One region of the Variovorax sp. 3319 genome, then DNA from elsewhere that is predicted to be linked to it. Evidence: predicted binding sites of a transcription regulator. Region 1 holds the regulator's gene; each other region holds the start of a gene.
The links. The regulator LexA, encoded in region 1, represses DNA repair genes until DNA is damaged. The targets are predictions, from matches to a motif close to ACTGTATNNNNATACAGT.

Region 1 (4,320 bases):
CAACTGGCCTATGCGGCCATAGCCCCAGATGCAGAGTGTTTTGCCCTTGAGGACAGAGCCCAATCCGAAGTTGGGGGGCATCGAGGCCGACTTGAGCCCGGATTGCTGCCACGCGCCATGCTTGAGGTTGCTGATGTACTGCGGCAACCGTCTCATGGCCGCCATGATCAGCGCCCAGGTGAGTTCGGCAGGCGCCTGGGGCGAGCCGGTGCCTTCGGCCACAGCCACGCCTCTCTCGGTGCAGGCCGTGACGTCGATATGGTTGCCTACCCGCCCCGTCTGCGAAATGAGCTTGAGCTTGGGCAGCTTTTCGATCAGCTGGCGCGAGATGTGGGTGCGCTCGCGTATCAGCACGATCACGTCGGCGTCCTTCAGGCGGATTGACAGCTGACCAATGCCCTTGACCGTGTTGGTGTAGACCTTGGCCGCATACGCGTCCAGCTTGGTGGCGCAGCGCAGCTTGCGCACGGCGTCCTGGTAATCGTCGAGGATCACAATGTTCATGGCGTGCCATTGTGCCTCGCAGCATTGGCATGACGCGCGTGTGAACGTTTGGATACCCGCCCCGGGCAGTGGTCACCGGGGTTTGCACAGCACTAGTGCAGGTGAGTGGAGGCCGGCGCGGTGCTGACGGCTTCCATGGCCTCCAGAGCCGCCAACCGGTCGAGTTCGGCGCAGACATCAGCCATGCGGCCAGAAATCACCATGCGGTTGGTGCTGCATTTTTCGCCTTGGGGGCCGTCCACCACGCGAATGACGCGCAGCGGCCGTACAGGTGCGGGCGCGGCCTTTGGGGCGGCAGTGCCGTGGGCGCGGGCCGTGCATGCCGGCCGAACCGCGACGTAGCGCAACCCCGCTGCAGTGCTGCTTCCGTCGCGGCGGCGTGGGCGGCGCGTCGGCAGCAGCCGGGTTGCGAGCGATTGCAGCGGCATCCACAAATCAACGATGGCGAGAAGGGCGATTCCCATGTGAACTCCAAAAAAATATGAGGTTGAACACAGGCAGGATTTCTTTGATTGGGCGCAACAGGGTGATGGCGACATAGCGCCATACGCCCGCCACCTGTTGCGACCGGATGGGTGCTGCTCTGGGCAGGCCGCCAGGCCTACATGAGCATGGTGTTGCGAATGAGGCCGACCGCCAGGCCTTCGATTTCGAAGGGCTCGCCGGGTTGGACCACGATGGTTGGGTAGTCGGGGTTTTCGGCGTGCAGCTCGATGACCTGCTTGTTGCGCTTGAGGCGCTTGACAGTGACTTCGTCGCCGAGGCGGGCCACCACGATCTGGCCATTGCGCGCTTCCTTGGTGGCTTGCACCGCCAGAAGGTCGCCGTCCATGATGCCGGCGTCGCGCATGGACATGCCGCGCACCTTGAGGAGGTAGTCGGGTTGGCGCTGGAACAACGTGTTCTCTACGTAATAGGTCTGGTCGACGTGTTCTTGCGCGAGGATGGGCGACCCCGCCGCAACACGGCCGATGAGCGGCAATGCCAACTGCGCCATGCCGGGCAGCGAAAGCGAAAACTGGTTGTTGCGAGACTCATTGAGCGAACGCAGGGCGTCGCCCTTGAGCCGGATGCCGCGCGAGGTGCCGCTGACCAGCTCGATGACACCTTTGCGGGCCAGCGCCTGCAAGTGCTCTTCGGCGGCATTGGCCGACTTGAAGCCCAGTTCATTGGCGATTTCGGCCCGCGTGGGCGGAGCGCCCGTGCGTGCGATGGCGCTCTGAATCAAGTCCAGAATTTGCTGCTGGCGGGCGGTAAGCTTCACGGCGAACTGCATATGTTGTTCCTTGCGGCACTGGCTAGATATCCAGTACCTGTATTTTTAACCAGTTTTTAAAAGTTGGCAAGCCATGGTTGATTCGCTTTCGTCGAGCCTGCGGCGCGTTGTGGTTCTTGGAACGGGCGGCACCATTGCCGGAAGGGCCGAAAGCGGCGGCGACAACATCGGCTACACGGCCGGGCAAGTGGGCGTGGCCGATCTGCTCGGCGGCATAGACGCACCCGAGGGCCTGGTGCTGGTGGCGGAGCAGGTGGCGCAGCTCGACAGCAAGGACATGGACTTTGGCGTCTGGGTGCAGCTTGCCCGGCGCTGCGCTTTCTGGCTCGCCGAGGCCGACGTGGCGGGTGTGGTGATCACGCACGGCACGGACACCCTCGAGGAAACGGCTTTCTTTCTTCAGGCTGTGCTGGCGCCGGACAAGCCGGTGGTGCTGACCTGCGCCATGCGTCCAGCTACATCGCTTTCGCCCGACGGCCCGCAGAACGTGCGCGATGCAATCGCAGTTGCGGCAACGTCGTCGGCGCAGGGCGTGACAGTGGTCTGCGCGGGTGTGATCCACAGCGCAATGGACGTTCAAAAGGTGCACACATACCGGCAGGATGCGTTCGCATCGGGCGATGCCGGTCCGGTCGGCTATGTGGAAGAGGGCGCAGTACGGCGACTGAGGGACTGGCCCCGATCGCAGGCAGGCGGGAACTCAAGAATTCTCGAAGCCAACGAAGAAGCCATAGCTCTCTGGCCCAGGGTCGAAATTCTCACAAGCCACGCCGGCGCGAGCGGCGCCATCGTCGACTTGCTGCTTCAGGAGCGGGCGGCGGGCTGCGCCGATCCGATGCGTGGATTGGTTCTGGCTGCGACAGGCAACGGCACGGTGCACCATGCGCTGGAGGCTGCCGCGCTTCGTGCGCAGGACGCGGGAGTTGCCGTGTTGCGCGCCACACGTTGCACGAGCGGGCGCATCCTGCCAAGACCAGACGACAAGCTGCGCAACGCCGGTGCGCTGACGCCGGTCAAGGCGCGCATTGCGTTGATGCTGGAATTGATCGGGAAGGCCGCCTGAAAGACGGCAACAAGCCAGACAGACAAGCAGGCAGCGCAGCCACAACAGCAGCGCGCCTGCGGGTGAAGTTCAGTTGCTCAGAGCGGCCAGCGCGCGCTGGGTGATCTCTTCGACGGTGCCTACGCCCTTGATGGCACGGTACTTGGGTGCCGAAGCCGGATCGGCCTTGGCCCATGCCGAGTAGTAGTCGACCAGCGGACGCGTTTGCTGGCTGTACACCTCGAGCCGTTTGCGCACGGTTTCTTCTTCGTCGTCCTTGCGCTGGATGAGTTCTTCGCCCGTGACGTCGTCCTTGCCCTCGACCTTCGGCGGGTTGAACTTGACGTGATAGATGCGGCCCGATGCGGGATGCGAGCGACGACCGCTCATGCGCTCGATGATGTCGCTGAAAGGCACGTCGATCTCGAGCACGTAGTCGAGCTTGACGCCCGCCGCCTTCATGGCGTCGGCCTGTGGAATGGTGCGCGGGAAGCCGTCGAACAGGAACCCGTCGGCGCAATCGGGTTGCGCGATACGTTCCTTCACCAGGTTGATGATGAGGTCGTCGCTCACCAGGCCACCCGATTCCATGACCGCCTTGGCTTGCTGGCCGAGCGGTGTGCCGGCCTTGACGGCTGCGCGCAGCATGTCGCCGGTCGAAATTTGAGGAATGCCGTATTTCTGGCAGATGAAGGCCGCTTGCGTGCCTTTGCCCGCCCCGGGCGCGCCCAGCAAAATTAGTCTCATGGTGTCCTCGGAGGGTTCTTAGATCTTGTGTCGCACCAAGCGACGGCCCGGGAGCCGTGCAGGGCGGAATTGCGTCGAGGATAGCATGCGAAAGCGTGAAGAATTTCCGTTACAGCCGCCCCTGCGGCCCGCGCTTCAGGGTGTTGGCTTGGCTGCGAACAGCGCACGCACGCGGGCCAGGTCTTCGGGGGTGTCGATGCCCGGGCCGGGAGCCGCTTGGGTGACATGCACCGCAATGCGGTGCCCGTGCCAGAGGGCCCGCAATTGTTCGAGTGCTTCGGTCGCCTCGACTGGCGCCGGCGGCAGCAAAGGAAATTTGCGCACGAAACCGGCGCGGTAGCCATAGATGCCGATGTGGCGCAGCGGTGCCGGGCTAGGCAGCGCGGTTGGCACCCGGTTGACGGAGCCGTCGCGCCACCACGGAACGGGCGCGCGGCTGAAATACAGCGCATTGCCCTTTGCATCGAGCACCGCCTTCACCACGTTCGGGTTGACAAAGTCATCGAGCGAGTCGATTTCATGGGCCGCGGTGCTCATGGCGGCTTCTGGGCGAAGGGCAAGCGCTGAAGCAACGGCATCGATCAGCAATGGGTCGATCAGCGGCTCGTCGCCTTGCACATTGACGACGATATCGTCGCCATCGAAGCCGAGTTTCTCGCAGGCTTCGGCAAGGCGGTCGGTGCCGCTCGGATGATCCTGGCGCGTGAGGATGGCCTCCACGCCGTGCTGCTTGCATGCCGACAGAATGGAA
Region 2 (4,320 bases), on a different contig from region 1:
CTATCCGGGCGTCAACACCACCGGCACTTCGTTCGACGTGACCACGCAGGTCTACAACACGATTGTCGAATTCGAGCGCGGTGGCACCAAGGTCGTGCCCGGCCTGGCGGAAAAATGGGACATCTCGGCCGACGGCACGCAATACACCTTTCACCTGCGCAAGGGCGTGAAGTGGCACAGCACCAGCAAGAGCTTCAAGCCCACGCGCGACTTCAACGCCGACGACTTCATCTTTATGCTTGAGCGGCAGTGGAAGGAGAGCGACCCGTTCTTCAAGGTCACGAGCCAGAACCACTCGTACTTCAACGACATGGGCATGCCCAAGCTGCTCAAGTCGGTCGACCGCGTTGATGAATACACGGTGAAGATCGTGCTCAACAAGGCCGAGGCGCCGTTCCTTGCCAACCTTGCCATGCAATATGCGGGGATCCAGTCGAAGGAATACGCCATTGCCATGCTGAAGGCGGGCACGCCCGAGAAGGTCGACCAGGACCCGATCGGCACGGGCCCGTTCTACCTGGTGCAGTACCAGAAGGATGCGGTCATCCGCTTCAAGGCCTTTCCGCAGTACTGGGGCGGCAAGGCCAAGATCGACGACCTCGTTTTCGCAATCACGCCCGACGCTTCGGTGCGCTGGGCCAAGCTGCAAAAGGGCGAGTGCCACGTAATGCCCTACCCGAACCCGGCCGACCTCGACGCCATCCGCAAGGACCCGAACGTGCAGCTGCTGGAGCAGCCCGGCCTCAACGTGGGCTACCTCTCGTACAACACCACGAAGAAGCCATTCGACGACGTGCGCGTGCGCAAGGCCATCAACATGGCCATCAACAAGAAGGCGATCATCGACGGCGTGTACCTCTCGACGGGCGTGGCTGCGAAGAATCCGATTCCGCCGACCATGTGGTCCTACAACGACGCGACCAAGGACGACGCGTACGACCCCGAAGCCGCGAAGAAGCTGCTGGCGCAAGCGGGCCTGGCCGATGGCTTCAGCACCGACCTCTGGGCCATGCCGGTGCAGCGGCCCTACAACCCGAACGCCAAGCGCATTGCCGAGCTCATGCAGGCCGACCTTGCCAAGATCGGCGTCAAGGCCGAGATCAAGAGCTTCGAATGGGGCGAGTACCGCAAGCGCCTGCAGGCCGGCGAGCACCAGATGGGCATGCTCGGCTGGACCGGCGACAACGGCGACCCCGACAACTTCCTCTACACCCTGCTGGGCTGCGCATCGGCGCAATCGGCAAGCGGCAGCAACATCTCCAAGTTCTGCTACCAGCCCTACGAAGACCTTGTGCTGAAGGCCAAGACCGCAACCAAGCAGGCCGACCGCGACGCGCTCTACAAGAAGGCGCAAGTCATCTTCAAGGAGCAGGCCCCGTGGTTCACCATTGCACACGCGGTGCAGCTGAAGCCGGTGCGCAAGGAAGTGGTCGACTTCAAGCTCAGCCCGTTCGGGCGCCACACCTTCTATGGCGTGGACATCAAGTAACTGATGGGTGCGCCCGTTGCCATCGTCGCGGCCATGCACGAGGAGTTGGGCGCGCTCCTCGCGCAGATGCCCGACGAGCAGCGGGTGCGCGCGGCAGGGCGCGACTTCTGGGTCGGCCACCTGCACGGTCAGCCGGTGGTGGCGGTGCTCTCGCGCATCGGCAAGGTGGCCGCGGCGGTCACGGCCACGGTGCTGCTCGAGCGCTTTGGCGTGCGGGGCATCGTGTTCACGGGCGTCGCCGGTGGGCTTGCGCCGGGCGTGAACGTGGGCGACGTTGTGGTCGCGTCGGAACTGCTGCAGCACGACCTCGACGCATCCCCGATTTTTCCGAAGTTCGAAGTGCCGCTCATGGGCATGGCGCGCTTCCCGGCCGATGCAGCGATTGCAGATGCGCTTTCGGCCGTGGCAACGCGGCTGTTGCACGATCCCGCAGCATTGATCGGCCAGCACGCGGTCGACGAGTTCGGCATCCGCTCACCCAGGGTGCATCGCGGCCTGCTGGTAAGCGGTGACCGCTTCGTGTCGACCAGCGCCGAAAGCGAGGCGCTCCGGCGCGACCTGCCTGACGCACTCGCGGTGGAAATGGAAGGCGCCGCAATGGCTCAGGTCTGCCACGACTACGGCGTGCCGTTCGCGGCCATGCGCACCATCTCGGACCGCGCCGACGACGCGGCGCATGGCGACTTTGCCCGCTTCGTTGTCGAGGTGGCGAGCCGCTACAGCCTTGCGCTGGTCGGCGCATGGCTGGCTGCGCTGCCGCCTTCAGGCGAAGCGCCCGCCGCTGCTGGCTGAGCTACTTTAGCCAGCCGCGCCGGCGGAAGTACCACATCGGCACCAGCGCGCTGGCCGCCATCAGGGCCAGCGCATACGGGTAGCCCAGCGACCAGTCGAGCTCGGGCATGAACTTGAAGTTCATGCCGTAGATGCTCGCAATCAGCGTGGGCGGCAGCAGCGCCACGCTGGCCACCGAGAAGATCTTGATGGTCTTGTTCTGGTTGATGTTGATGAAACCGACGGTCGCATCCATCAGGAAGTTGATCTTGTCGAACAGGAAGGCCGTGTGGTTGTCCAGCGACTCGATGTCGCGCAGGATCTGCCGCGCCTCTTCGAACTGCTCGGCGTTGAGCATGCGGCTGCGCATCATGAAGCTCACCGCGCGGCGCGTGTCCATCACGTTGCGGCGGATGCGGCCGTTCAAGTCTTCCTGCCGCGCGATGGCGCCCAGCACCTCGCCCGCCAGCTCGTCGCTCACGTTGCCTTCGAGCACCTTCTTGCCGGCGATCTCGAGTTCGTCGTAGATGTTCTCGAGCGTGTCGGCCGAGTATTCGGCGTCGGCGTCGAACAGCTTGAGCAGCACTTCCTTGGCGTCTTCGATCAACCCCGGCGCGCGGCGCGCACGCATGCGCAGCAGGCGAAACACGGGCACGTCTTCGTCGTGGATCGAGAACAGTACGCCGCGGCTGCGCAGCTCGGTGTTGTGCTGATTCAGGATGAACGCCACGCGCACCGAGCGCGGGTCTTCGTCGTCGTCGATCAGAAAGTCGGAGCGGATGTGCAGTTCGCCGTTGTCTTCTTCATAGAAGCGGGCCGATTCCTCGATGTCCTCGTCCATCGCGTCTTCGGGAATCGAGAGGCCGTAGTACTGCTTGATCCAGCGCTTTTCCTCGAGCGTGGGCGATTCGAGATCGACCCAGATCGGCTGGAACTTGGAAAGCTCCTCCAGCGATTCGATCTCTTCCTGGACGAGGCGACCATTGGCGAGCGTAAAGATATTGAGCATGGCTCACTCCCGTGAAATGACTGAGGCGATGGGGCGAGGGAGGGGCGCTTTCAAATCCCAGGCCCGGCAAGCAGGCGTCAGAGGGGAGTTGAAAGCTGCCGAGACGGGGCGGTTTCCATGATGCGGTCTCCAGTTGCAGCGAGGCGCGATTATGTCATCGGCCATGTGACGGCAGGCTCGCCGATCTGGATGGACATACAGTAAAGTCGCGGTCATGCAGACCGCTGCGCTCCCCGTTTTTTCTACCGCCGGTGCCACGCAGGCCGACCGCCTGGCCGCCGCGCTCGGCACGCTCAACGACGAGCAGCGCGCCGCGGTCGAGCATGGCATCGGCACGCTGGTAGGCCGCGACGAGCGCCCACTGCTGGTCATTGCGGGGGCGGGCTCGGGCAAGACCAGCACCTTGGCGCACCGGGTGGCGCACCTGATTGCCGGTGGCGTCGACTCGCAGCGCTTGCTGCTGCTCACCTTTTCACGCCGTGCCGCGCAAGAAATGGAACGCCGCGCCGGACAGGTGCTGGCGCGCGTGCTGGGGCTCAAGTCCGAAAAGCCGCCGGCGCTGCCGTGGGCCGGCACTTTCCACGGCATCGGCGCGCGCCTGCTGCGCGAATACGCCGCGCACATCGGGCTGAACGACAACTTCACGATTCACGACCGGGGCGACGCCGAGGACCTGATGGGCCTGGTGCGTCACGATCTCGGCCTGTCGACGAGCGTCAACCGCTTTCCGCGCAAAGGCACCTGCCTTTCCATCTACTCGCGCTGCGTCAACACGCGCGCTCCGCTGGCCCAGGTGCTGTCCGAAGCCTTTCCCTGGTGCGCCGAATGGGAAGCGGAGCTCAAGCGCCTGTTCGGTGCCTACGTAGAAGCCAAGCAGCAGCAGAACGTGCTCGATTACGACGACCTGCTGCTCTATTGGGCAGGCATGGTGGCCGAGCCTGCGCTTGCCGCACTGGTCGGATCGCGCTTCGACCACGTGCTGGTCGATGAATACCAGGACACCAACCTGCTGCAGTCCTCGATTCTTCTCGCCCTCAAGCCAGATGGCCGC
Region 3 (4,320 bases), on a different contig from region 1:
AGTTCTTTCGCGCGCAGTACGACGCCTTTGGTGCCACCGTGCGGCAGCACAACGTGAAGTTCGAATAGCCGCCGCGATTGCGGCTCAGACGCCGATCGAGCGCGCGTTGCTGCGCCAGAACGCCGCATCTGGAAAGCTGCCGGTGCCAGCCGCTGCGTTGTCGGCCATGTGCTCGGCGCGGCTGGTGCCGGGAATGGTGCAGGTCACGGCGGGGTGGCTCAGCACAAACTTGAGCAGCACCTGCGCCCAGCTTGTGCAGCCGATTTCTGCGGCCCATGCGGGCAGCGGCTTGTCCCGCAGCCGGCGCAGGAGCCCGCCGCCGCCAAAGGGCATGTTGACGATCACGGCCACGCCGCGTTCGACCGCGAGGGGCAGCAGGCGTTGCTCGGCTTCGCGTGCGTCGATCGAATAGTTGATCTGCACAAAATCGAGTTTCTCGGCGCGCAGCACCGCTTCGACTTCGTCGTAGGCCGAGGCGGTGTAGTGCGTAATGCCGATGTAGCGCACGCGGCCCTTGTCCTTCCAGCCGCGCAGCGTGGCGAGATGGGTTTTCCAGTCGACCAGGTTGTGCACCTGCATCAGGTCGATGCTTTGGGTGCGCAGCCGGGCGAATGACTGCTCCATCTGCGCAATGCCGGCCTCGCGGCCCGATGTCCACACCTTCGTCGCAAGAAAAGCCTTGTTCTCGCGCTGCTTCAATGCAGCCAGCAGGTCGCCGGTGGTTTCCTCTGAGCGGCCGTACATCGGCGAACTGTCGATCACCTTGCCGCCGGCTGCGAAGAGGGCGTCGAGCACGCCAGGCAGGCGCTTGTATTCGTCGGTGCCCGGACGCTGGTCGAAGCCTATCCAGGTGCCGCAGCCGACAACCGGCAGGGCCTCCTGGGTGGAAGGAATGGGGCGGGTGTTCATGGTCATCGCAGGCCTGCCTTGTTGCTGTGCGAAGGAGGGGAGCGCGGCACCGGCGCAGAGTGCGGCGCCTAGCCTGAGCAGCCGGGCGCGGGTGATGGCAAGGTGGGGTTGGTTCGTGAGCGGTGTCACGAATCAAATTCTGCGCCAGGGCTGTGACTGAGTGCTCGTTGGGGGCGTTGTTCAGGGCGGCGCACCCGCCGACGGGGTACCTTTCTCCGCGAATGTCCCCCGGCCTGCGGCCTCCTCTTTTATTTCGCTGCGCAAGGCACCCCATCGACGGGAGCGTTGCACAGAGCGGTGGTTGATCAGCGATACACCACGAGCGCGCTCCAGTGCACAGGGCATCGGGTGCTCCCCGCAGCGAAATAAAGGAGGAGGGGCGCAGCCCCGGGGGACATTCGCGGAGGGGAGTACCCGGTGGCCTGTGCACTCGCCCTGAAAAAGAACTTACCCCGCCACGCAGAAAGCACTCAACGCAAATACCGTCCGTCAGCCTTCAGCATCGACAGCTCAGAGAAGGTCAACCCCCGGTGCTCGCCTGGCCGGTAAGACACCGCAATTCCGCCGATGTCCAGCGTCTTGAACGACTCAAGACCCTTCTGCAGCGAATCCGGCGTAGGGCTGGTGCCCGCCCGCTTCAGGCCTTCGACCATGACCTTGGCCGCCACATAGCCTTCGAGGCTCGCGTAGCTGAACTCCGTGGCGCCGATCTTCTTCATGGCCGCCTGGTACTCGGCAATCACCGGCATGGCGCTGTTCCATGGGTAGGGCACGACCTGCGAAATGACCACGCCGGCTGCGTCCTTCTTGATGTCCTGGAACAGCTTCTGGCCGTTCAGGAAAGAGAACGAGTAGAAAGCCGTTTCGCCGCCCGCCGCGCGGTAGGCGGTGATGAACTTGGCTGCCACGTCGTTCGTGGCCGACAGCACCACGGCCTTGGGCTTGAGCTTGGCCAGTTCCGCCGCGCGATCGGCCGCGTCGGAGCCGTCGTTCTTGATGGCCACGCTGCCGACCATTTTTTCGCCGCGTTCGGCAATGAACTTTTGCGTGCTCTCCATCGCCGAGCGCGCGCCCGGGTTGTCGTTGTGCGCAAAGGCGATGCGCGACAGGCCGATGGTGAACAGGTGGTTCACGATGCGGCTGTATTCCTCGTCGAAGCTGATGCGCACCGGAAAACCGTATTCGGACGGTTTAACCACCGGCGCAGCGCCCGTGTACGAGCCTACGACCGGAATCTTGAGCTCGTTGGCTGCCTTCAAGGCGCCGACCGCCGACGACGTGCCGATGGGCATCAGGATGCCCACGGCGCCGTCTTTCACGAAAGTCTTGACGTTCTCGGCGCCCTTGGCGGGGTCGTAGGCGTCGTCGAGCTGACGCAGTTCAATGGGCCGGCCATTCACGCCGCCTGCTGCATTCACCGCGGTGAACAGCGCGCGAATGCCGACCAGCGGCTCGGTCGACAGCGTTGCCAGCGGGCCGGTCTGCACATAGGTCTGGCCGACCAGGAGCGGCTTGGTTTGCGCCTGCGCTGCAGGCTGTACCGCAAGGAGGAGGGCGGCAAAGGCCGAAGCCAGCAAATGAATCTTTTTGTATTGCATGGTCACAAATTGTTTGTTCGACCATCTTAAAAGGCAAGGCGCTTTGGGTAAACCGCTATTTGCCACTTCCCGGTTGCAGCCCATGGAATACTGTATAAAAATACAGTTAACGATTGCATCATGGGCCTCCCTTTCCTCAACTCCTTCTCCGCCGCCGCAGGCCGTGGCGTCTGGCATGCCGACGAACTCGGCCTGGCCGACGCGCAGGTCGTCGCCACTGGCCACGCCGCGCTCGATGCCGAACTGCCGGGGGGCGGGTGGCCGGTGGGCGCGATGACGGAGTTGCTGCAAACCGCGCCCGAAGCCCATGTCTGGCGGCTGCTGCTGCCCGCCTTGGCGCAGGCAGTGCAGGCGCGTGGCGGGCCTGTGGTGCTGATTGGCGCGCCCTACGAACCCTGCGGGCCTTCGCTCGCGGCGCAGGGCTTGCCGGTAGAGGCGCTGATGTGGGTCAGAAGCGACGCGCCGGCTTCGCGGCTGTGGGCCTGCGAGCAGGCGCTGCGCTGTGCGGATGTGTCCGCGGTGCTCGCATGGCTGCCGCAAGCCCGGGTGGGCGAGTTGCGCCGGCTGCAGCTGGCTGCCGCCCAGCATGACGTGCTGCTTTTCGTGTGCCGGCCCGAATCTGCCGCGCAGGGTGCTTCGCCGGCGCGGCTTCGGCTTCAGGTGGAAAGCTGCGAGTCCGATGGCTCGCAGATCGAACTGCGCATTCTCAAGCGCCGCGGGCCGCCCTTGGCCGCGCCGGTGATGCTGCCCGCGCGCAATGAACGCATGGCCGCATTGCTGGCGGCCGCCCGGGTGCGCCGCAAGCTGCGGCTGCAGCAGCATGGCACGGCGGCGGCGGGTGAAGCCACAACATCGACCGCGACAACAGCCACGGTGGTGCGCATCGACGCATGGAAGGGAGGCCCCAGTGCACTGGATCGCATTGCGGTGGTCGCTTGAATCCGATTCGCCTGATGAAGCGCAGCCCCTGCCCACGCCCGAGGCGCTGGGATGGTGGGCGCTGCAATACACACCGCACGTTGCCTGGCAAGACGAGGCGCTGATGCTCGAGGTTTCGGCCTGCGAGCGCCTGTGGGGCGGGCGCTCGTCGCTGATGCGCCAGCTGGCCCACGAGAACCCCGCGCCCGACGCGGTGATGCGCGGCGCGCAGGGCGCCACCAGCCTCATCGCATTGGCCCGGCTGCGCATGTTCGAGCGCGGCGAGAGCCGGCCCAAGGACATTCCCGCCGGCTTGCCGCTGTACACGCTGAGCGCCGCGCGAGAACACATCGACCTGCTTGAGCGCCTGGGCTGCCGCACCTGGGGCGACGTGGCGGCCTTGCCGCGCGGCGGCCTGACGCGGCGCTTTGGCGCGGCATTGCGCGAGGCGCTCGACGTGGCATGGGGCCTGCGTCCCGAAGGCCACAGCTGGCTCACGCTTCCCGACGTGTTCGAACAGAAGCTGGAGCTGCCCGCGCTGGCCGAGACTGCGCCCGAGCTGATGTGGTCGGCCAACCGCCTGCTCACGGCACTGCAGTTCTGGCTGCGTGCCCGCCAGCGCGGTGCGCGCGCACTCGAGCTGCAATGGACGCTCGACCTCAAGCGCTTCAACGGCGTGAACCTGCCGCCGCACCAGCAAGTCACCGTGCGCACGGCCGAGCCCACGCAGGACATGGCGCACCTGCGCCGCCTGCTTTCAGAAAAACTCGCGCTCACCACGCTTGCAGCGCCCGCGAGCTGGCTGCGCCTGCGCACGCTCGAAACCGATCCATGGGCCGGCGCCAGCACCAGCTTTCTGCCTGAAGACAACCGCAAGGGCGACAAGCTGCACGAA

Region 2: the regulator LexA is predicted to act here: its motif matches at 3,454-3,471, upstream of J2X67_RS10520 (ATP-dependent helicase).
Region 3: the regulator LexA is predicted to act here: its motif matches at 2,597-2,614, upstream of imuA (translesion DNA synthesis-associated protein ImuA).

The regions. Positions count from the first base shown of each region.
Region 1 covers NZ_JAVDUZ010000008.1:106,205-110,524, forward strand. Annotated here, with positions in the region: gene J2X67_RS17140 (D-2-hydroxyacid dehydrogenase family protein) at 1-504, opposite strand, end outside; gene J2X67_RS17145 (hypothetical protein) at 597-968, opposite strand; gene lexA (transcriptional repressor LexA) at 1,106-1,780, opposite strand; gene J2X67_RS17155 (asparaginase) at 1,854-2,843, shown strand; gene adk (adenylate kinase) at 2,913-3,569, opposite strand; gene kdsB (3-deoxy-manno-octulosonate cytidylyltransferase) at 3,705-4,320, opposite strand, start outside.
Region 2 covers NZ_JAVDUZ010000004.1:202,359-206,678, forward strand. Annotated here, with positions in the region: gene J2X67_RS10505 (ABC transporter substrate-binding protein) at 1-1,489, shown strand, start outside; gene J2X67_RS10510 (5'-methylthioadenosine/adenosylhomocysteine nucleosidase) at 1,493-2,281, shown strand; gene corA (magnesium/cobalt transporter CorA) at 2,283-3,269, opposite strand; gene J2X67_RS10520 (ATP-dependent helicase) at 3,484-4,320, shown strand, end outside.
Region 3 covers NZ_JAVDUZ010000003.1:337,185-341,504, forward strand. Annotated here, with positions in the region: gene J2X67_RS08765 (tripartite tricarboxylate transporter substrate binding protein) at 1-68, shown strand, start outside; gene J2X67_RS08770 (aldo/keto reductase) at 85-1,005, opposite strand; gene J2X67_RS08775 (ABC transporter substrate-binding protein) at 1,380-2,507, opposite strand; gene imuA (translesion DNA synthesis-associated protein ImuA) at 2,628-3,446, shown strand; gene J2X67_RS08785 (DNA polymerase Y family protein) at 3,415-4,320, shown strand, end outside.